2 regions of the Paenibacillus sp. RC334 genome follow, and region 2 is predicted to be linked to the other one. Evidence: a T-box and tRNA genes for the amino acid it is inferred to sense, from the RefSeq annotation. Region 2 holds a T-box; the other holds one or more tRNA genes.

Region 1 (9,911 bases), 2.8 Mb from region 2:
TCAATCTCGTGGGGAATGGACCGCATAAAGCCGGACAGGATGAAAACCGCAATCGGTGTCTGAAAAGCAATGTAGGGTAAAATTAGCGAGAAATACGTATTGAGAATGTTGATGTTTTTGAACATCACCATCAGCGGCAGCAGCGTTGCCTGCATCGGAATCATCATTCCGATCAGAAACAAGGTCAGCACAGCAGCCCCAAAGCGCCAGCGGAAACGCGTAATCGCATAAGCAGTCATCGAGCTTAACAAAATGACGAATAGCATCGTAACTCCGGTCACCAGCACACTGTTTCCCAAATAGCGCAAGTAGCTCCCTGATTCATAAGCTTCCTGATAGTTGTGCCACTGGGGCACTTGAGGGAGTGCAAAGAAGCTTGCGCTCAAAATCTCTTCATTCGTCTTCAACGAATAGGTCAGCAGCCAGAAGAGTGGGTACAGCTGCGTGACGATCAAGACCGCCAGCAAGGAAAAGACCAATGTTTTTTTCATGGTGTTCACAGCTTCATCCCCCTTAGCTTACCTTATTTTCGATTCGTTTGAAAACAAAATTTATCACAATTGTAAATGACAAACAGATAATCACGAGAAACGAAGCCAATGCGCTGCCATATCCATATTTCATGGACAAAAAGGACATGTTGTACATATACGTGGACACCGTATCCGTTGCATGAGCAGGCCCTCCACCCGTCATCACCCAGATCAGATCGAACGATTGCAGAGAACCAATAAAGGCCAATACAATTGATATTTTGAAAATAGGCACAATGAGCGGTAGCGTAATATACCGGTCTGCTTTAAAACCCTCAGCTCCATCCATTTTGGCTGCCTCGTACAACTCATTCGGAATATTTTGCACCCCGGTAAACTGAATCAGCAAATGATAGCCAAAATACTGCCACAACGACACAAAATAGAGAGCGTACATGGCAATCTGCGGTTCTGTCAGCCATGAGCGTGTCCAGCTTTCCAGCCCGACCGACATCAAAATACCGTTCAGCATCCCACCCATTGAGGCCGGATTATAGATCGTCTTCCACAGCTGCCCGATAATAACCACCGACAGAATGACTGGCAGAAAATACATCGTAACCAGCGTATTCGCCTTACGCACATAGCGATTAAGCAAAATAGCCAGCAGCAGACAGAACGGAATTTCCAGCATGGAAAACAAAGCGAACATCATCGTCCGCTTCACAGACGGCCAGAACACCGGATCGGCTGTAAATATTCGCTCGAAATTCGCCAGCCCTACAAACTTCGCCTCAGATATTCCGTTCCAATCCAGTAGTCCACAGTACACCGACACCAGAATCGGAACAAACACCATACAGGTGTACAGCAGCAGGCAGGGCAGCACGAAAACGGCAATGGTGCGTGCCGGCACCTTCAGTACATTCATGCTCCAATCCCCTTTTGTGTTTTTTCTGAACATCTTCTAAGAATGGGCAGCTCATGGTTATCCCAAATCAGGGAAGGAACTAATGCGCCCCTCCCCTGTTAAGCTGAAACTATTTGTTCGCTTCAAAAGCGCTCTGATGCTCCTTGGCAACTTGTGCGGAGTCTTCTTTTTGCACGAACAGGTTTTGAATACTGCTCAGATGCGCCTGCGCGATAGCTGGATTCATCGTATTATCAAATGCGAGGTCGCCGCCTTTCACATTTTTGAACAGCTCATTGAGGCTAATTGCCAGCTCGGAGTAGCCCGCCTCCTTCAGATCGCCTTTCATTTTCTGGCCGCTGCCAATCGCATTTTTCAGATCAAACTGAATCTTGGGCATCTCTGTAATAAAATAGTGCAGAAAATCCTTCGTCTCCTGCAAATGCTCACTGTTCGCCGATACTGCAAACGCACTGCCCGGCGCAATCACATACTCATTCACATCTCCCTTGCCATTCACCGTAGGAAATTGGAACGCGCCCACTTTGCCTGCTACCGAAGAAGCATCAATAGACCCTGTTTCCCATGTGCCCATGATATACATAGCGGCTTTTCCTGTTTTAAAAATATTGCCGCCCGCATTATAGTCAATGGATGTAGCTCCATCCGGGAAAGCCCCTGCCTGCACCAGTTCCTGAAATGCATCCACTGCTTCCACAAAGGCCGGATCATTAAACGTCTTTTTGCCGTCCAGCACATCCTTGAGGAAATTCGGCCCTTCATTCGTACGCAGCAAAATATTCATGAAAAGGAGTGATCCGGTCCACGAATCCTTTTCCCCAATCGCAATCGGGGTAATCCCCTTTGCCTTCAGCGCCTTAACCGCCGTTATCAGCTCATCAAAGGTGGTCGGCAGCTTTTGAATTCCCGCCTGCGTGAACAGCTCTTTATTGTAAAACACTACTTCTATATTGTTGCCGTCGGGAAAAGCATAAAGCTTATCATCAAAACTATAATAATTGAGCAGTCCATCCTGAAATGTATCTTTCAACCCATCTTTATCCGCCACATCGTTCAGAGGAGCCAGCAGCCCGGCATCTACGAAGGGCTTCATCTGTGCGGCCGGGTTTACAATCGTAATATCCGGAACTTCCTTCGCCGCCGCCTGTGTTTTCAGCTTTAGCTTTTGTTGATCTGTATTCAGCGAATCCAGCTCAATTTTGACATTCGGATGATTCTGCTCATATTGACTTACAATTTGCTTTATCATTTTGTATGAAGGAGTGCTAGGATCAGGATTAATGTTCTGGAAGGTGATCGTCACTTCTTTACTTGCAATGTCTCCACCCTTGCTGCCCGAGTTTCCCGGACTTGCGCTCTGTCCGTTATTACAAGCTGTCAGCGTCAATGCCAAGGCGCTCGCCATCAAAATAGCAAACGCTTTCATTTTTGTTATGCCCATTATCTTTTTCCTCCTCTTGTTGAAGCATTGCGCGAATTGTCTCCCGTCTGTGAACACTCAATGCCCGCTTGTTTTTTTCATTATGTTCTATAGAAAAGAAGTGAACAATGTGTGAACTTAAGGAGAAGGGTTTGTTTTTTCAAGCCCTCATTCGTGCGCTTCAAAATTCATTCATATCATAACTTGCAATTTATCTCGAACACAGGCATAATATGAATAAGCTCATTCTTTGATAATGATTCTCATTATTAAAAGGGAAATATACATGGACTCCAAAGGAGGCAGGACCGCAGTGAAAGAAGCTTTTAGTAGAACCTCCCTGCATATTGATGATTATTTGGATCTTCTCAATCTTGCGGTACAAGTCGGAGATATAAAGTGGCAAAAGGAAATTACACGTAAACTTCAAGCCTTAAGTGTCCTCCAGACAGAACAGGTTGAAATAGATCAATAATCGTCTCCCCAGCTAATTGACCGCTATACGGCGTTGATTAGCTTTTTTTGTGTTATAAATGTGATCATTTTACATAAATCCCAAGAGCGATTTCAAATCAGCAATATAAAGATCGAAATGGTTTATTTCGTCTATATATAGTACTTTTAAGCGTTCGGAATCGAATTATGCAAAATGCTGATGTATAAGTGCAGGTTGTCAGAAAACGTAAATCAAGGCGGGTCCTCAGGGACTCCGCCTTATTTATGTTCATATTTTTTAGAGTCGGCAAATTTCATGCGCACATTGGCCGTATGAAGGGCAGCAGCACATCATGCGCAGCACCTTGAGATCATGAATGACTATTTTGCCATCCCGCGTATCAAGCGTCCCCTGCTCCTTCAACGAGCTTAGCATCCGATTCACACTCTCCCGCGTCGCTCCAATCATTTCGCCCAGCTCGGAGTGGCTCAGCTTCATATTCAGTAAAATGCCATCCTTCACTGCTACACCGCATGTGTTACTCGCCCGGATTAGCGTAGAGGCCAATGCACCTGTTTTACCATACAGCAGCAAATCCCGAAACCGCGATTGCATAATCCGTTGCTTCATAGCCATCCACTGAATGAATTGAAGCCCCATCGCTCCATTTTTGGACAGAAGCGATTCCAGGTCCTGAACACGCACGACGCCCAGCTCACAGGCATCGGCTGTTTCTGCAGTGCAGCTATACTCTTCTCCATCTATCCCGCTGAACTCCCCAATCAAGTCGCCTTGATGCTGAATGGTCAAAATCAATTCTTTTCCGTCTTCTGTCGACTTGCGAAGCTTAACATGGCCCGAATGTATATAATATAGCTGCTCCGATTCTTCGCCCTCTCTAAAAAGCGTAATACCCGCCTTTACCTTTTTCCAGGACATGATATCCTTCAGCAGCCCAAAATGTTCCTCAGTCAAAAAAAGCTGAATTCCCGTGCGTTCCACTTCATCCCCAAACCGTTCCGTACAAGTGGCTTGCATGTTAGTGTCCTCCTCGTGTTTACCTGATATCTATATCATAATGTTTTGACGCATCAGTTGTTATCAGGAGAACACCTGATTTTACACCTTCCTACTCCCTGATTCGCTGTGATAAATATCACTCCTGCCATCAAGCAGAGCCTAATTTAACGGCTTTCCTCCTACTCCTTGCCCCGCATGTTCAAAAGTCAGTGTTTCCTGCACCTATAGATCAGGGGGTTCCCTGACTTACTTTTGTAACTGCCGGGACTACAATAAGTTAGAGCTACAGTTTTGTTACGGAAAAGGATGTGTCTTCTATGCTAGAAATAACGGATGAAATGCGCAAAACACTGGATCAGTTGAGAGATCGTATCTATGGGGATCTCACAGCACTTGCGCTCATGTCCAAGCCGGGCGGCAGGTTGCAATGGTATTATGCCTCTGGCAGCCGTAGCGAACGCTATCGGCGTATTTCTTTTAAGGTAGGACATGGTATTGCCGGGATGGCTGTTCGTCTGGGGCGTACCGTGACCGTAAGTGCTATGCTCTCCGGCAGCATCCGTTTACGTCAGGAATGTGCGCTGATGCTGGCGGAGCAGCTTCACTCTGCTGTGGCTATTCCCTTTTCCAGCACAGGGGATCTGCCGAACGGTGTATTGCTTCTCGGTAATCGTGATGTGAGAGTGTTCACCGATTCCGACGTCGCAGGGGCCACACAAGTCGCCGAGCAGCTTGGTCAGCTATGTGCCCACACTCTTACTCTATAAGATTAATGGCATTTTTATAGAAAATGAGACGGATATATATTACGAAATATAATTGTATCTAACTGTTTATGTTGATTGGAATCCCTTAAATTTGCTATGATGATGACAAAACGTACGGTTCTACCGTTCGAGGGGATGACAAATTGATTCGTATACTTGTAGTGGATGATCATGTTGTCGTACGTTCCGGCCTCATGGCCCTATTGGACGGCAAACACGGTATTAAGGTGGTAGGAGATGCAGCGGACGGGGATGAAGCGATTCGCAAGGCGATAGAGTTACAGCCCAATGTTGTACTCATGGATTTTAGTATGCCGCCTGGCAAAGACGGTCTTACGGCAACTACTGAATTGAAAAAACAGTTGCCCGATACGGAAGTGCTTATTTTAACGATGCATGACGATGAAGAATATCTGTTCCGGGCCATTCAGGCCGGAGCTTCCGGATATATTTTAAAAAGCGCACCTCACGAGGAATTACTTGCTGCCATTCAGTCTGTGGCCGAAGGTAGCGCCTATCTGTACCCGAATGCAACCAAACGGCTAATGAGTGAATATCTGGATAAGATCAAAAAGGAAGGCATAGCCGGCCCGTATGAGTCCCTTTCTGAACGTGAAAAGGAAATCCTTTCGTGGGTAGCCAAGGGATATGCAAACAAGGAAATTGCCGAGCGTCTGGTGATCAGCGTCAAAACTGTTGAGTCCCACAAAAGTAACCTGATGGAGAAGCTTAACCTGAAAACACGGCCCGAGCTGGTCAAATTTGCATTAAAAAAGGGGCTGCTGCATTATGAATGAACCTTCTAATCCTTTGCTCCAGCATGCTTTTGGCGAGTCAGCCGATAAGCTGCTGGATAATTTGGAAGCGCATATACCGGAATCCCCTTTTCTCCATGCACTGCGTAACTCACTTCACCAGCTATCCAATCTGAAATTTGCGTTGGATACGTCCTCTATCGTTGCTTTGACCGATCACCGGGGCATTATTCAGTACGTCAACGACAAGTTCTGCGAGATTTCGCAATACAGTCGCGAAGAGCTGATCGGTCGGGATCATCGCCTCATTAATTCGGGCTATCATACCCCTGCCTTTATGAAAAACCTGTGGACCACAATTCGTTCAGGCGAGGTATGGCAGGGAGAGATACGTAATCGAGCCAAAGACAACACCTACTATTGGGTGAATACCACCATCGTTCCGTCCATGGACGAAGAAGGTAAGCCCTATCAGTATTTGGCGATCCGTAATGAGGTAACCAAACTAAAAAAAGTAGAGGCTGAGCTTCAGACGATGATGACGCAAGTGATGCAAATACAGGAGGAAGAGCGCAAGCGTTTCTCAAGAGAGCTTCACGATGGAATTGGGCAAAGCTTGTTTGCGCTGATTATTCAACTGGATAGCCAGCTTGCTGAACAGCCTAGTCCTGCTCTGGAAAAGCTGCGTTCACAGGTGACTGACATTATTAAGGATGTCCGTGGACTGGCATGGGAACTTCGTCCGTCGGTTCTGGATGATTTGGGCGTCGTACCGGCCATACGAACCTATATTGAAAACTATTGTTCTCATTACGGAATTGAGGTACATTTTCAATGTAATTTACGTAAACGCCTTGATATCCGCAAAGAAATAGCGATTTATCGGATTGTACAGGAAGCCTTGACGAATGTAGCCAAGTATGCGGACGTAGCAGAGGCACATGTCAACGTAGAGGATCAGAGTGAGACCATACAAGTGACTATTTGGGATGAAGGTATTGGATTCTCCGAGCAATCCCAAGGGGAGGGCGTGGGACTGTTCAGCATGGAGGAACGAGCCAGGGGCGTAGGAGGATGGATGAGCGTAACCTCTTCACCAGAACAGGGGACCTCCATCCAACTGACCATTCCTGTGTAAAGATACAACAGCATAAATAAAAAAAGAGAGAGCGCTGTCCCCAGACAGGCTCTCTTTATTTATAAGGTGTCACCACTGAGGCAACAAGAATCCGCTATAGCAAAAAGCGGGTGATGGGAATCGAACCCACGCTATCAGCTTGGAAGGCTGAAGTTCTACCATTGAACTACACCCGCAAATCAGTATCGGGATGACACGATTTGAACATGCGACCCCCTGGTCCCAAACCAGGTGCTCTACCAAGCTGAGCTACATCCCGATATTATACATTTTTAAGAAAATGGCGCGCCCTGAGAGATTCGAACTCCCGGCCTTTTGATTCGTAGTCAAACGCTCTATCCAGCTGAGCTAAGGGCGCATAATATAATCCATAATGAGCAGTAAAGGCGCCACCCAGATTTGAACTGGGGAGTGAAGCTTTTGCAGAGCTTTGCCTTACCACTTGGCTATGGCGCCGAATGGATAATGGAGCGGACGACGGGAATCGAACCCGCGACCCTCGCCTTGGCAAGGCGATGCTCTACCGCTGAGCCACGTCCGCAAAATATGGTGCGGTCGAGAGGACTCGAACCTCCACGGGGGTTAGCCCACACGGACCTGAACCGTGCGCGTCTGCCAATTCCGCCACGACCGCAAAATAAACAAAAATGGTGAGCCATGAAGGATTCGAACCTTCGACACCCTGATTAAAAGTCAGGTGCTCTACCAGCTGAGCTAATGGCTCTTAATGGCTGGGGATATAGGATTTGAACCTATGCATGACGGAGTCAAAGTCCGTTGCCTTACCGCTTGGCTAATCCCCATTAAATGAAAATAAAGGGCGGCCGATGGGGCTTGAACCCACGAATGCCGGAGTCACAGTCCGGTGCGTTAACCACTTCGCCACGACCGCCATAATGATTATGAAAAGACTGGTGGAGGATGATGGATTCGAACCACCGAACCCGTAAGGGAGCAGATTTACAGTCTGATGCGTTTGGCCACTTCGCTAATCCTCCAAAATGGTGCCGGCGAGAGGACTTGAACCCCCAACCTACTGATTACAAGTCAGTTGCTCTACCAGTTGAGCTACACCGGCACATTACTCATTCCCACTTGAAAGGTGGCTCGGGACGGAATCGAACCGCCGACACGAGGATTTTCAGTCCTCTGCTCTACCGACTGAGCTACCGAGCCATATGTTGTTTTATAGCTGTAATATACAAACCCACATTATATGTAGAATACACAAAAATGCCAGTTATATATTTCATAAAATGGCGGAACTGACGGGATTCGAACCCGCGATCTCCTGCGTGACAGGCAGGCATGTTAGGCCTCTACACCACAGTTCCATAGATAATCCTAAGGAAAATCAATTGCGGGGACAGGATTTGAACCTGTGACCTTCGGGTTATGAGCCCGACGAGCTACCGAACTGCTCCACCCCGCGACATTAAAAGGGAATACTTGTATAACATAAATGGTGGAGGCTGAGGGGTTCGAACCCCCGACCCTCTGCTTGTAAGGCAGATGCTCTCCCAGCTGAGCTAAGCCTCCATACTATGACCCGTAGGGGAATCGAACCCCTGTTACCTCCGTGAAAGGGAGGTGTCTTAACCGCTTGACCAACGGGCCTTACAAAAGAATCCTTGAAATTTTCAAACTTTATGACGGAGAGAGGGATTCAAACCCTTGCACCACTTTCGCAGTCTAACCCCTTATATCCACTTGGGTATCTCTCTAACAAGCAACATATGGATTAAACCCTACCTAACTGGAATGGATTGTAGTCCTCAACCAGCTACGCCGCCACCTTATATATAAAATTGAAAAATATTCAAGATTTGGCTCCCCGAACAGGACTCGAACCTGTGACAACTCGATTAACAGTCGAGTGCTCTACCAACTGAGCTATCAGGGAATATTGGTGGAGCCAAGCGGGATCGAACCGCTGACCTCCTGCGTGCAAGGCAGGCGCTCTCCCAGCTGAGCTATGGCCCCAGTCATTTTGTGTTAATCAAGAAGTGGTGGGCCTTAGTGGACTCGAACCACCGACCTCACCCTTATCAGGGGTGCGCTCTAACCAGCTGAGCTAAAGGCCCTAATATGTATGTCTTCATTATCCTCTAAAGGGACATTGCTTGGCGACGTCCTACTCTCCCAGGACCCTGCGGTCCAAGTACCATCGGCGCTGGAGGGCTTAACGGTCGTGTTCGGGATGGGTACGTGTGGAACCCCTCCGCTATCGCCACCAAACATGAATTTGTAAAACAAATTCTTCCGTATGGATATTCAGTTCATCACTAATCGTGTAAATGAATAGCCCTGCGCTTGTCGTATGTATCTTCTACATACCTTCAAGGTGTTACACCCTGAAAACTGGATCCGAAACTCCATTGCGTCCTATACTTTAGGATAAGCCCTCGACCGATTAGTATTGGTCAGCTCCATGCATTACTGCACTTCCACCCCCAACCTATCTACCTCGTCGTCTTCAAGGGGTCTTACTAATTGGGAAATCTCATCTTGAGGGGGGCTTCACGCTTAGATGCTTTCAGCGCTTATCCCTTCCGTACATAGCTACCCAGCGGTGCTCCTGGCGGAACAACTGGTACACCAGCGGTACGTCCATCCCGGTCCTCTCGTACTAAGGACAGCTCCTCTCAAATTTCCTACGCCCACGACAGATAGGGACCGAACTGTCTCACGACGTTCTGAACCCAGCTCGCGTACCGCTTTAATGGGCGAACAGCCCAACCCTTGGGACCTACTTCAGCCCCAGGATGCGATGAGCCGACATCGAGGTGCCAAACCTCCCCGTCGATGTGGACTCTTGGGGGAGATAAGCCTGTTATCCCCAGGGTAGCTTTTATCCGTTGAGCGATGGCCCTTCCATGCGGTACCACCGGATCACTAAGCCCGACTTTCGTCCCTGCTCGACTTGTAGGTCTCGCAGTCAAGCTCCCTTCTGCCTTTGCACTCTTCGAAT
Region 2 (9,911 bases):
ATCATTTCAACTAACACGTTCTCACCCGGCTGTACCTCAACAGAGTAACCTACCAGATTTTCTGCCAGTTTAAGTATTCTGGGATCTTTCATTTGTTGTCTCTCCTTCTCTATTTCATTCTTTTTGAACAACGGTTAATTCGAAATCCATTGTATCATGCCCGCCCTGTTACTTGTAGCCCTCAAAAGCAACTCTGGTAATCAGAGCTTCCTCATGCTCCTCTCCGATTGCCTCCTGCCGGGCAATTCGGCATTCCGACGACAACTTCAGGGGCAGACCTGTTTGACGTTCTATCGTCAGATGATACACAGCCTGCACATCAGAATGTTCTAATTGGCTACTCATATCCTCGCGACTCTGCGCCCATATTCGATTCAATTTTTGCTGTAGCTCTCGATTCGTCCCGTCATACTTCATTTTCGCTTGCAAGAGTTGAGGATTTATGGCATTCATTTCTTTCATTAAACGCTCTTTCAACCATCGCTTTGCGGAAGCAGGCTCCGGCTCAATCCTCACTACCCAGGTTCCCCTCGCTGCCCCGGCCTCCATACGAACAGTCTTATTCAGTGCATTCAGTTCCTCCAGCTCCTGAATCGGATTAAAACGATTTAACATCCCTGCTCCATTCATAGCTATACGATCAGGCGTCACCGCAATCCATTTTCCATCCAGACGAAGAAAACGCTCCTTTGTTACCCCATTCCCGGATACGCCTTGTTCGAATGCAGCATAGCTTGACTGTTTGTTAAAAGCCGCCGCAGAACCCCAATGCATGGTCAGTTCATCGTGATTGCTCACTTTCCCATGATATGCAAATTGTTTGTTCATCAGCAAACCGTTTTTGGTTATGACACCAGCCTGTCCTTTGAACGTTAACATTTCTTTGCCCGCTATTCCTGCAACTGCTCTTTTAAAAATCTGCTCCGGCGCATTTTGCTGTTCTGTCAGTGTACATCCACTCAACGAGCACATCACGAGCAATATACAAACTAGCATAACCCATTCTCTTCTCCAACGCATCCAATCATCCGCCCATCATGTCCTGAAATAACCACTACCCAGTAAACAAGGAATCGCACTTCAGGAAAACTACGTTACTTGTACTTATCCATTCTAGTGCCGCTTATGCGCCACACGTCTGAGTTTGTTATTTTTATAGCTACGATTAGGGTTTCCTGTCTACAAAAGGTTATGCACAGCAAAAAAAAGAGAATATTCCATTAGGAACATTCTCTATGAATTACTGACATGATCAATAACAATCCGGTTGCGCCCTTCATTTTTCGCCTCATACAGAGCCATATCTGCCCTGTAAAATAAAGATTCAATACTAATCTGCTCATCCAGCCAATTCCATTCGGCAATTCCGCAGGAGACGGTCACCTGTGGCTGGGTCTCATGTTCTACGCGATAACGGATTTTTTCCGCATATTCCAACGCCTGCTGCACCCCAAGCTGCGGCAAATAGATCGCCAGTTCCTCGCCACCCCATCTGGCACATACATCCACACTGCGAGTCGCCGAACGAACAATATCGCTGACGCTTTTCAATATTTGGTCACCTATCTGATGCCCGTATGTATCATTCACCTGTTTGAACTGATCAATGTCCACCAGAATGAGAGATCCGCAAAAATCTTTCTCCTGATGCCTCTGAATTACTTTGTCCACATAATGACGTACATACAAACCCGTTAACATGTCCATATTGGCCAGACGCCGTACCTCAGCATGCAGCATGGCATTTGTTACAGCCAAACCGATATGGGGCGCCAGCATTTGCAGCATTTTGTAATTATCGTACGAAAAAAAGTGAGGGAGCTTACTAGACAATAAAATAGCCCCTCTCGGCGTGCCGCTGGTCTTCATAGGTACCGCCATCAAAGAAAGGGAGTCGGTCATATCCATAAAATCGGAGGATATCTTCCCTTCCTTTCTGTAATCCGACACGATGAGAGGCTCTCCTGTTCTGCGTATCAGCCCTGCAAACCCGTCCTCATCAGAGTAACTATGCAGCCTCGAACTTTCTACGTTGCTTGACGTGACCTTAAAGCAATTTTCCTCCTGATCGAGTTGCACAATACAGCAAAAGTCAGCCAAGAACATTTTCAATAATTCCTGCACAGCAAACTCGAATATTTCATTCAGTTTAAGGCTTTGATTCAAGCGCTGAACGAGTTCATTAATGAGGCGCAACTCATGGATGAGCACATTGGATTGCTCCAGCAGCTTTGCATTTTCAAATGCGGTGCCGGCTGTGTCTGCCATCATGGCGATCAGCTCCACATCCACTTTCTTCATGCTTTCGACACCTGATGGAAGAATCATATGGAATACACCATATACTCCTTGCTTGCCACGTAAAGGAATGCCAATTTCGGTCATTTCTCCTTCTGTGCCTCCAGGCTCATTTACAGCCATTTGACCTTTCATAAATGCACGTACACATACATCCTCGTCCCGCTCGTGCAACAACAAAGGTTTGACCTGTGGATTACGACTGTGTCGATCCTGGCTCATATATAACGTGATATCCACATGAGGAAACAAGTAAGCTATGCTGCCAAATACCTCGTCCAGCACGCCTTCAACATCAATCTTGTCATGCATCCGCTTTACAATCTGAAATAAAATAGAGCGTCGCCTGCCTTCGCGGTCGCTCCGGTTCTTCATCCCGAGGATGTCTTCCATAAATATATACTCAAATCTCGTATAAAAGCAGGATCTAAAATGCAAAGCTGCCGCCAATAATGCATCCTGCTCAGGAACAGAATGTTGAGCAGGCAGTGTAAAACGAAGAGCAGCAAAAGTCTCACCCTTATAATTGCGGCAAAATACAGGAATCATGTACACAAATGCAAGGCTTCCGTCCCGAAGTTTGCGTTGGCTTATTTCCATTTCTCTGGACAAACAGCAACGTTCGACCAGCTCCAAATCCTCGTCATCATCCTCTTCCCTACCTGCAACCCGAACACCTGTAAAATTAAAAACGGCGGTATGTTCTTCATTAACCCACGATATGCCATTGCTCTGCTGCAACCAGTTTCGATACCCTTGGACAAGAAGCTGATTAATATAGGGGAAATCAAATGGTGTCATATCCATGTTTTGGAGCCAGGCAAAAGACGTATATCCTTTATCATCAAACAGCGGGGCATCGCTAGCCTGGGCTGTTTTACCGTCAAGCGTTTGCTGATCCGTTGTTGAAAAGTCCGACATATTAAGGCGCTCCTTCACAGCAAAATTAGCTGTACCAAGACAGCGGCTATACACCACTATAGCTTATAATATGATCTATTTTACTCTTAACTACAGAAATATGCATCCATTTTCCAGAAATTCGTCCCACTTTTTTAGTTCTAAAGCCCTATCGACAAATTTTGACGTTTTCATTCTTTTTCTCTTCTTGACATTGACCCACTATTACATATAGTATATATTAATGAAAAAGACTGTACGGCAGAATTATCTACTGTGCGGATCTTAAATTTTGGGCGTAACAGTTTGTGTCACCCTCATCTTATTTGTTGCTGACAGGACAGCGGCTGAACTTTTCTGTCAGTAGTGCGCATCACCTTGATAGGGAGCGCCGAACAAATTGGAGCGCAAAGAGAGCCCCAACTCAAATTTTAATTATGAAGGAGTTAACTCTATAATGGCACGTTACACTGGTCCTAAATTTAAATTGAGCCGTCGTCTGGGAATTTCCCTGAGCGGCACAGGTAAAGAATTGAAACGCCCTTTCCCTCCGGGACAACATGGTGCAAACCAACGGAGAAAAATCAGCAACTACGGTATGCAGCTTCAAGAAAAACAAAAGCTGCGTCACATGTACGGCTTGGGTGAAAAACAATTCCGCACTCTGTTCAACAAAGCTCAACACATGCACGGTATCGCTGGTGAGAACTTCATGTTCTTGCTGGAAAGCCGCCTGGACAACCTCGTGTTCCGTCTTGGCTTTGCTAACTCCCGTGCAGGCGCACGTCAATTGGTAGCACACGGTCACGTTACTGTGAACGGTAAAAAAGTTGACATCGCTTCTTACCAAGTAAGCTTGGGCGACGTGATCGGCCTACGTGAAAGAAGTCGTTCCCTGTCTTCCATCAAAGAAGCTTTGGAAAACCGCAACCACTTGGCAGCTTACCTGGAGTACAATGACGCAGCTCTGGAAGGCAAATACATCCGTTTGCCTGAGCGTGGCGAATTGTCCCAAGATATCGACGAAAAACAAATCGTCGAATTCTACAACCGCTAATCCTTGTGATAGCACCGAAAAGCACCCGAACTTCGTTCGGGTGCTTTTTTTCGTGTTACTGTTGCGTGAAGCTTGCAACATTTTATTCGATCGGTATATATACCTTAATATCCAAATCGGGAAAGGAAGAATTCATCACATCGGTGATTTCAAAATCCGGTCCTTCCCTACGCTCAAAATTAGAGTTGGGAAGCCATGTGCCGTAGATATAGTTTCTTACATCCTGAACCCGGCCATTTGGACCTGAAGCGTTAAATTCGGCATACCTTCCAGCTGGAATCTCCATATAGATAAAGCCCTTTGCCAAATCCTCCGCTTCTCCCTCAACTTCCTCGCCAATCACAAATGAAAATTCACCATTATCTTGAAAATAGCAAGCAATACCATACGACATCCCCGGTGCAATTTTGTTCGGAATGCGCATAAAATGCTCATTCTTTCCAAAGTGATCATAAAATCCTGGAATCTCATTATAATGCTGCTCATGATTCAGGTTTGTTTTGTATTCATGCCCTATAATCTTAATCGTATCGAGTTGCAGCATCACCGGCTTATTAACATCTAAATCTCCTTTGGTGTTCTTTTGATAATCCAGAAAATTGATCTTGTGTTGTCGAGAAATATCTATATCACGGTTCCGGTATCTCCCCGGGGTGACACCAAAACTTTTTTCAAAAGCACGTGTAAACGCTTCTTGCGAGCTGTACTGGTATTCAAGAGCGATATCTAATACGTTTTGATGGGACCGTTTCAGCCCTACAGCCGCCTCCGATAATCTTCTCTTCCTTATATACTGTTGAACCGTAAAGCCCGATATCGCCTGAAAAAGCCGCTGAAAATGAAAGGCTGAAAAGCAAGCTTGCGAAGCAATTTCAGTAATTTCTAACTCCTCCCGAAGATTCATTTCAATAAACTCAATCGCACACTGTATTCTTTTAAAGTAGTCCATACGATCCTTCCCCTTACTCGTTGTGGTTTGACCATTCATCCGCCAAGCGAATTTAATAAGACTTCGTAATCCATTATGTACAATCCTACACAAGCTTGTTTGATCATTTGTGCTAAGTTTACCACGGTTTTTCACTTCAAATAGAATGTGTAAAAAAGCAACGCTAAGACATGAATATCGTCTCAGCGTTGCTTTTAAAAGCATTTTTATTTCCCAACTATAAAAATCAACCCAGCTTGATTTTGGCGAACTTCCGTTTACCAACCTGCACAATATCGCCTTCCTGCGGCGTGTATGCTTCGTTTACATCGGTCCATTTCTCTTCGTTAATTTTGACCGAGCCCTGCTGAATGCTGCGTTTGGCTTCACCGTTAGAAGCCGCAAAGCCCAATTGAGTCAGCAATTGGATGACACGGATGCCGCCATCTTCCAAATGATCCTCCGTCAAAGTGAACTCTTCAATATCGTCAGGCAGTGCTCGTTGCTGGAATACAGTCACAAAATGCTGCTTCGCTGCTTCCTCCGCTTCCTTACCGTGGTACATGCGTACCAACGTTCCGGCCAGCTTCATTTTGGCGTCACGCGGATGCACTGAACCGTTCTTAATACCTTCCGCGAGCTCAGCCAGTTCCTCATTGTTCAAATCTGTTGCCAGCTCAAAATATTTAAACATCAGTTCATCAGGAACCGACATGGATTTTCCATAGATTTCGTTCGGCTCTTCATCGACACCAATGTAATTGCCCAGACTTTTGCTCATCTTCTGCACGCCATCCAGCCCTTCAAGCAGTGGCAACGTAATGGTGGCCTGTGGCTCCACTCCGTATTCCTTTTGCAGAGTTCTGCCCATCAGCAAATTGAACTTTTGATCTGTACCGCCCAACTCAATGTCGCTTCGGAGTTCCACGGAATCCATCCCTTGCATCAACGGGTAGAAAAATTCATGGATGCTGATCGGCAAGCCGTTTTGGTATCTTTTCGTAAAGTCATCCCGTTCCAGCATACGTGCGACAGTTACTTTAGCGGCCAGCGTTACCACATCCGCAAAAGACATGGGCGCCAACCAATGGGAATTGTAGTATACCTTTGTTTTTTCGGGGTCCAGAATTTTGAATATCTGCTCCTTATACGTCTGAGCATTGCGCTGGACATCTTCCTCGGTCAGCTGCTTACGAGTTTCCGATTTGCCTGTCGGATCACCAATCTTGCCCGTAAAATCGCCGATGATAAGTTGTACCTGATGACCAAGCTCCTGAAACTGGCGTAGCTTATGCATAACGACCGTATGCCCGATGTGAATGTCCGGCGCCGATGGGTCAAGTCCTAATTTAATTTGAAGCGGCTCACCGCTAACGACCGATTTAATAAGCTTACGCTTCAGCTCGTCCTCCGGTACAATTTCTGCCACACCACGTTGAATCACATTTAATTGACGTTCTACCTCTACCTGCTGTTCAGGCTTCAACTCTTCCCATTTCATCCTGTATACCTCCTGTTTTTATCCAAAATATTACATATTAAACAGACCAAAAAGCCCCTTTCATCCCAAGGGACGAGAAGGAGCCGCTCGCGTTACCACCCTAATTAAAGAAACATATGCCAAAGACAAGCGTTTCTTTCACTTCATTCCTATAACGGGCCTACACCCGGTACTGGATTACTATAGTCAGCTTCACAAATCTGCAAAAGCTACACCATTCATCCAGACAGCTCCAGACAGTAATTCAAAGGAGGGTCGTTACCGATTCGCACCACCCATCGGCTCTCTGCACAACGTGATTCCACCTTCTACTGAAGTCTTTCTCTGCTTTTCACGATATTTACTTTGACTTATTTATAACACACCACTTTTATAGAGTCAACGACACCAAAAGACAGGCTTTTTAGCATATGGGTTCATTTTGTAATTTTATGCTATAATAATGGCTGTTATAAAGGAGGAAGACTTAATGGTTGAAGAAAAAAACAATGTGTCAGAGCCAAAGCCTTCCCGCTTACGGACATACATGCGAAGGCTCGGCCGTGTCATAAAGTGGGTCGTCATCATCGGTTTTATGGGAGCGCTGTTTGCAGGAGGAGCCGCAGCCGGCTATGTAGCCTCTATTGTAAAAAGCGAGCCTGTGCGCTCCAGATCCATGATTGAACAGGAAGTAGACAAAAACGCAATTACAGGCTTCGCTTATTTCAATGATGGCTCCCCTATCGGACAGCTCCGGACAGAAGAAGATCGGCGTCCTGTCACGTTTAAGGAGATTCCGCAACTCGTTATTAACGCAGTCATTGCCATTGAAGATAACCATTTTTACGAGCATAAAGGTGTCGATCTGTCGGGAACGCTGCGGGCTATAAAACAAAAAGCGCTGCATGAATCCGTACAAACCGGGGGAAGCACCCTAACCCAGCAGCTCGCCCGTCGTGTCTTTCTGAATCTGGATCGCACGGATGACCGCAAGGTCAAGGAAATTTTGCTCTCTCTGCGCCTTGAGCGCTTCCTGAGCAAGCAGCAAATTATTACGGCCTATCTCAATAAAGTACCTTTTGGTAACGGATCAAGCGGTTATAACGTCTTTGGGATCAAAGCAGCGGCCAAAGGTATTTTTAATGAGAATGATCTGAATAAGCTGAATGTGGCTCAAGCCGCCTATCTGGCAGGTCTGCCACAGCTTCCTTCCTCTTATTCCGCTTACAACGGTAAGGGTGAATTTAACGAGTCCGGCTTTAAAAGGGCGATCAACCGCCAGCACCTGGTACTTAGCAGGATGCTAGAGGAGAACAAAATCAATCAGGCACAGTATGATGAGGCGATGGCTTTTGATATCAAAAAGTCGCTCGCTCCACGCACTGTTAAAGCCTACAACACGTATCCGTATCTTATGATGGAAACGGAACGGCAAGCGGCACAGGCACTTATGTCAGTCACAAATCCGGGTCAAGCGGCCAATGCCAGTGCAGATGCCAAAACCAAGGATGATAACGACTTGCTCAAAGAAGCTGAACAACAGCTTCGAACAGGTGGTTATATGGTATACACCACTATTGATAAAAGTATCTACAAGTCGATGCGCCAAATTGCAGAAAACAAGGATAATTTCTCTTCCACAAGTAAAACCAAGGGTGACGAGCAAGCGGCCGCCATTCTTATCCAGCACAAAACAGGCGCGATTCTCGGTATGATGGAAGGCCGGGATTTCCAAAAAGAACAGATGAATTATGCTACCCAGATGGTACGCCAGCCGGGATCGGCTATGAAGCCGATTGCCGCCTATCTCCCTGCATTGGACAGCGGTCTCGTGCAGCCTGGCAGCATCGTGGATGATGCACCTATTATTTTGAAGGATGGCAGCAATGGGTATCACATCCCGAAAAACGCCAATAACCGCTATCAGGGGCTGGTTACGGCCCGTTATGCGTTGAATCAGTCACTAAATACGATAGCACTCAAGCTGTTTAACGAAAAGGTAGGTATCAGCAAAGCTTGGGATTTTGCCAAGAAGCTAGGCATTACCACCTTGGAACCAAGCGATAACAACGCCCAGACGGGTGTACTCGGCGGTTTGGCCCATGGGGTCACAGTCGAGGAACTGACGAATGCTTATGGTGCGATTCCAAACGGCGGTGTATTTAATGACGCCTACATGATCGAAAAGATTGTGGACTCGCAAGGGAATATCGTTTATAAGCATCAGCCTAATCCCGTACAAGCCTTTACACCACAAACCGCCTATCTGATGACGGATATGCTGCGTACAGCTGTGTCGGAAGGTACAGGCAGACTGGTGAAGCGTAATTTCAATCAAGCTGGCAAGATTCCGATTGCTGGTAAAACAGGTACTACACAATCTTATACCGATGTATGGTTCGAGGGCTTTACGCCTGACGTCACACTGGGTGTATGGGTTGGTTACAAGCAACCTGTCAATAAGCTTGAAACGAAAGCACAAAAAGAGCGGGCACGCCGCCTGTGGGCGCAAATCATGAATGAAGTGACCGCAAAGGATCCGGATCTGTTCCGAACCGACAGCTTCAAGCGACCAGACGGTATTGTAACAAGAACAGCATCCGCATACGGTTCGGATATTTACAACAGTAAGTATCCACCCAAAAACAGTGAAAATGGTGTCACTCGTGCCAAATATATTACCTATCAAGGTGTCAATTACATTCCACGGGACGGCACACCGGATGATATGTTGAACGAGCGGACCGTTAGCAAACGGGAAAAACCGATTTCAGAGCTGATTAAAGAGCTCCAGCAAGCCTTTACCGTGATGAGACGACATAATTCGTTGTCCTACTATCTGCCTCAGGATGCAGATAAGGCGGCTCCTACCCAGATTGATCCGCGCAAAGACGATGGAGCCGATCCTAGTGCTCCGTCTAACGTTAGCGTAAGCTATAGTGACGGCAAAGCTATGATCAGCTTTAGCCCAAGCGGAAACAGCGATGTCGTAGGATACCGTCTATATCGTTCTACAGATGGGGGCAGCTTCCAACGGCTTGGCAAAGTCGTCATGGCTGACGGCTCCAAAGTGTTCTCTGACAGCCCGGGTGGTGGCAGCTCCAGCTACTACGTAACCGCCGTTGATGTAGGCGGACATGAGTCAGGGCCAAGCTCCCAAGCAAGTGCAGCGCCTGTAGCACCACCTGTTGATCCCGAGAATCCAGTTGTACCGAGTGAAGGAGATGGACCAAGTGCGCAGCCTACGG

The links. The T-box of region 2 lies ahead of tyrS (tyrosine--tRNA ligase). A T-box ahead of a tRNA ligase gene usually reads a tRNA of that ligase, here a tRNA-Tyr.
Region 1: it has a tRNA-Tyr gene. The T-box ahead of tyrS (tyrosine--tRNA ligase) is inferred to sense a tRNA for this amino acid. The anticodon was not compared.

The regions. Positions count from the first base shown of each region.
Region 1 is NZ_CP125370.1:308,857-318,767, reverse strand. It holds gene QMK20_RS01520 (carbohydrate ABC transporter permease) at 1-500, opposite strand, end outside; gene QMK20_RS01515 (carbohydrate ABC transporter permease) at 514-1,404, opposite strand; gene QMK20_RS01510 (extracellular solute-binding protein) at 1,514-2,845, opposite strand; gene QMK20_RS01505 (lysine-specific demethylase) at 3,138-3,299, shown strand; gene QMK20_RS01500 (Crp/Fnr family transcriptional regulator) at 3,558-4,298, opposite strand; gene QMK20_RS01495 (GAF domain-containing protein) at 4,598-5,047, shown strand; gene QMK20_RS01490 (response regulator) at 5,191-5,844, shown strand; gene QMK20_RS01485 (PAS domain-containing sensor histidine kinase) at 5,837-6,940, shown strand; tRNA gene QMK20_RS01480 (tRNA-Gly) at 7,046-7,116, opposite strand; tRNA gene QMK20_RS01475 (tRNA-Pro) at 7,126-7,199, opposite strand; tRNA gene QMK20_RS01470 (tRNA-Arg) at 7,222-7,298, opposite strand; tRNA gene QMK20_RS01465 (tRNA-Cys) at 7,325-7,396, opposite strand; tRNA gene QMK20_RS01460 (tRNA-Gly) at 7,407-7,481, opposite strand; tRNA gene QMK20_RS01455 (tRNA-Leu) at 7,488-7,574, opposite strand; tRNA gene QMK20_RS01450 (tRNA-Lys) at 7,589-7,664, opposite strand; tRNA gene QMK20_RS01445 (tRNA-Gln) at 7,669-7,743, opposite strand; tRNA gene QMK20_RS01440 (tRNA-His) at 7,760-7,832, opposite strand; tRNA gene QMK20_RS01435 (tRNA-Tyr) at 7,853-7,938, opposite strand; tRNA gene QMK20_RS01430 (tRNA-Thr) at 7,943-8,018, opposite strand; tRNA gene QMK20_RS01425 (tRNA-Phe) at 8,044-8,116, opposite strand; tRNA gene QMK20_RS01420 (tRNA-Asp) at 8,198-8,274, opposite strand; tRNA gene QMK20_RS01415 (tRNA-Met) at 8,299-8,372, opposite strand; tRNA gene QMK20_RS01410 (tRNA-Val) at 8,404-8,479, opposite strand; tRNA gene QMK20_RS01405 (tRNA-Glu) at 8,486-8,557, opposite strand; tRNA gene QMK20_RS01400 (tRNA-Asn) at 8,768-8,843, opposite strand; tRNA gene QMK20_RS01395 (tRNA-Ala) at 8,848-8,923, opposite strand; tRNA gene QMK20_RS01390 (tRNA-Ile) at 8,948-9,024, opposite strand; rRNA gene rrf (5S ribosomal RNA) at 9,062-9,178, opposite strand; rRNA gene QMK20_RS01380 (23S ribosomal RNA) at 9,334-9,911, opposite strand, start outside.
Region 2 is NZ_CP125370.1:3,496,618-3,506,528, forward strand. It holds gene QMK20_RS16085 (aminopeptidase) at 1-92, opposite strand, end outside; gene QMK20_RS16090 (hypothetical protein) at 169-1,020, opposite strand; gene QMK20_RS16095 (sensor domain-containing diguanylate cyclase) at 1,234-3,219, opposite strand; gene rpsD (30S ribosomal protein S4) at 3,656-4,255, shown strand; gene QMK20_RS16105 (AraC family transcriptional regulator) at 4,338-5,204, opposite strand; gene tyrS (tyrosine--tRNA ligase) at 5,431-6,684, opposite strand; T-box leader at 6,750-7,018, opposite strand; gene QMK20_RS16115 (transglycosylase domain-containing protein) at 7,154-9,911, shown strand, end outside.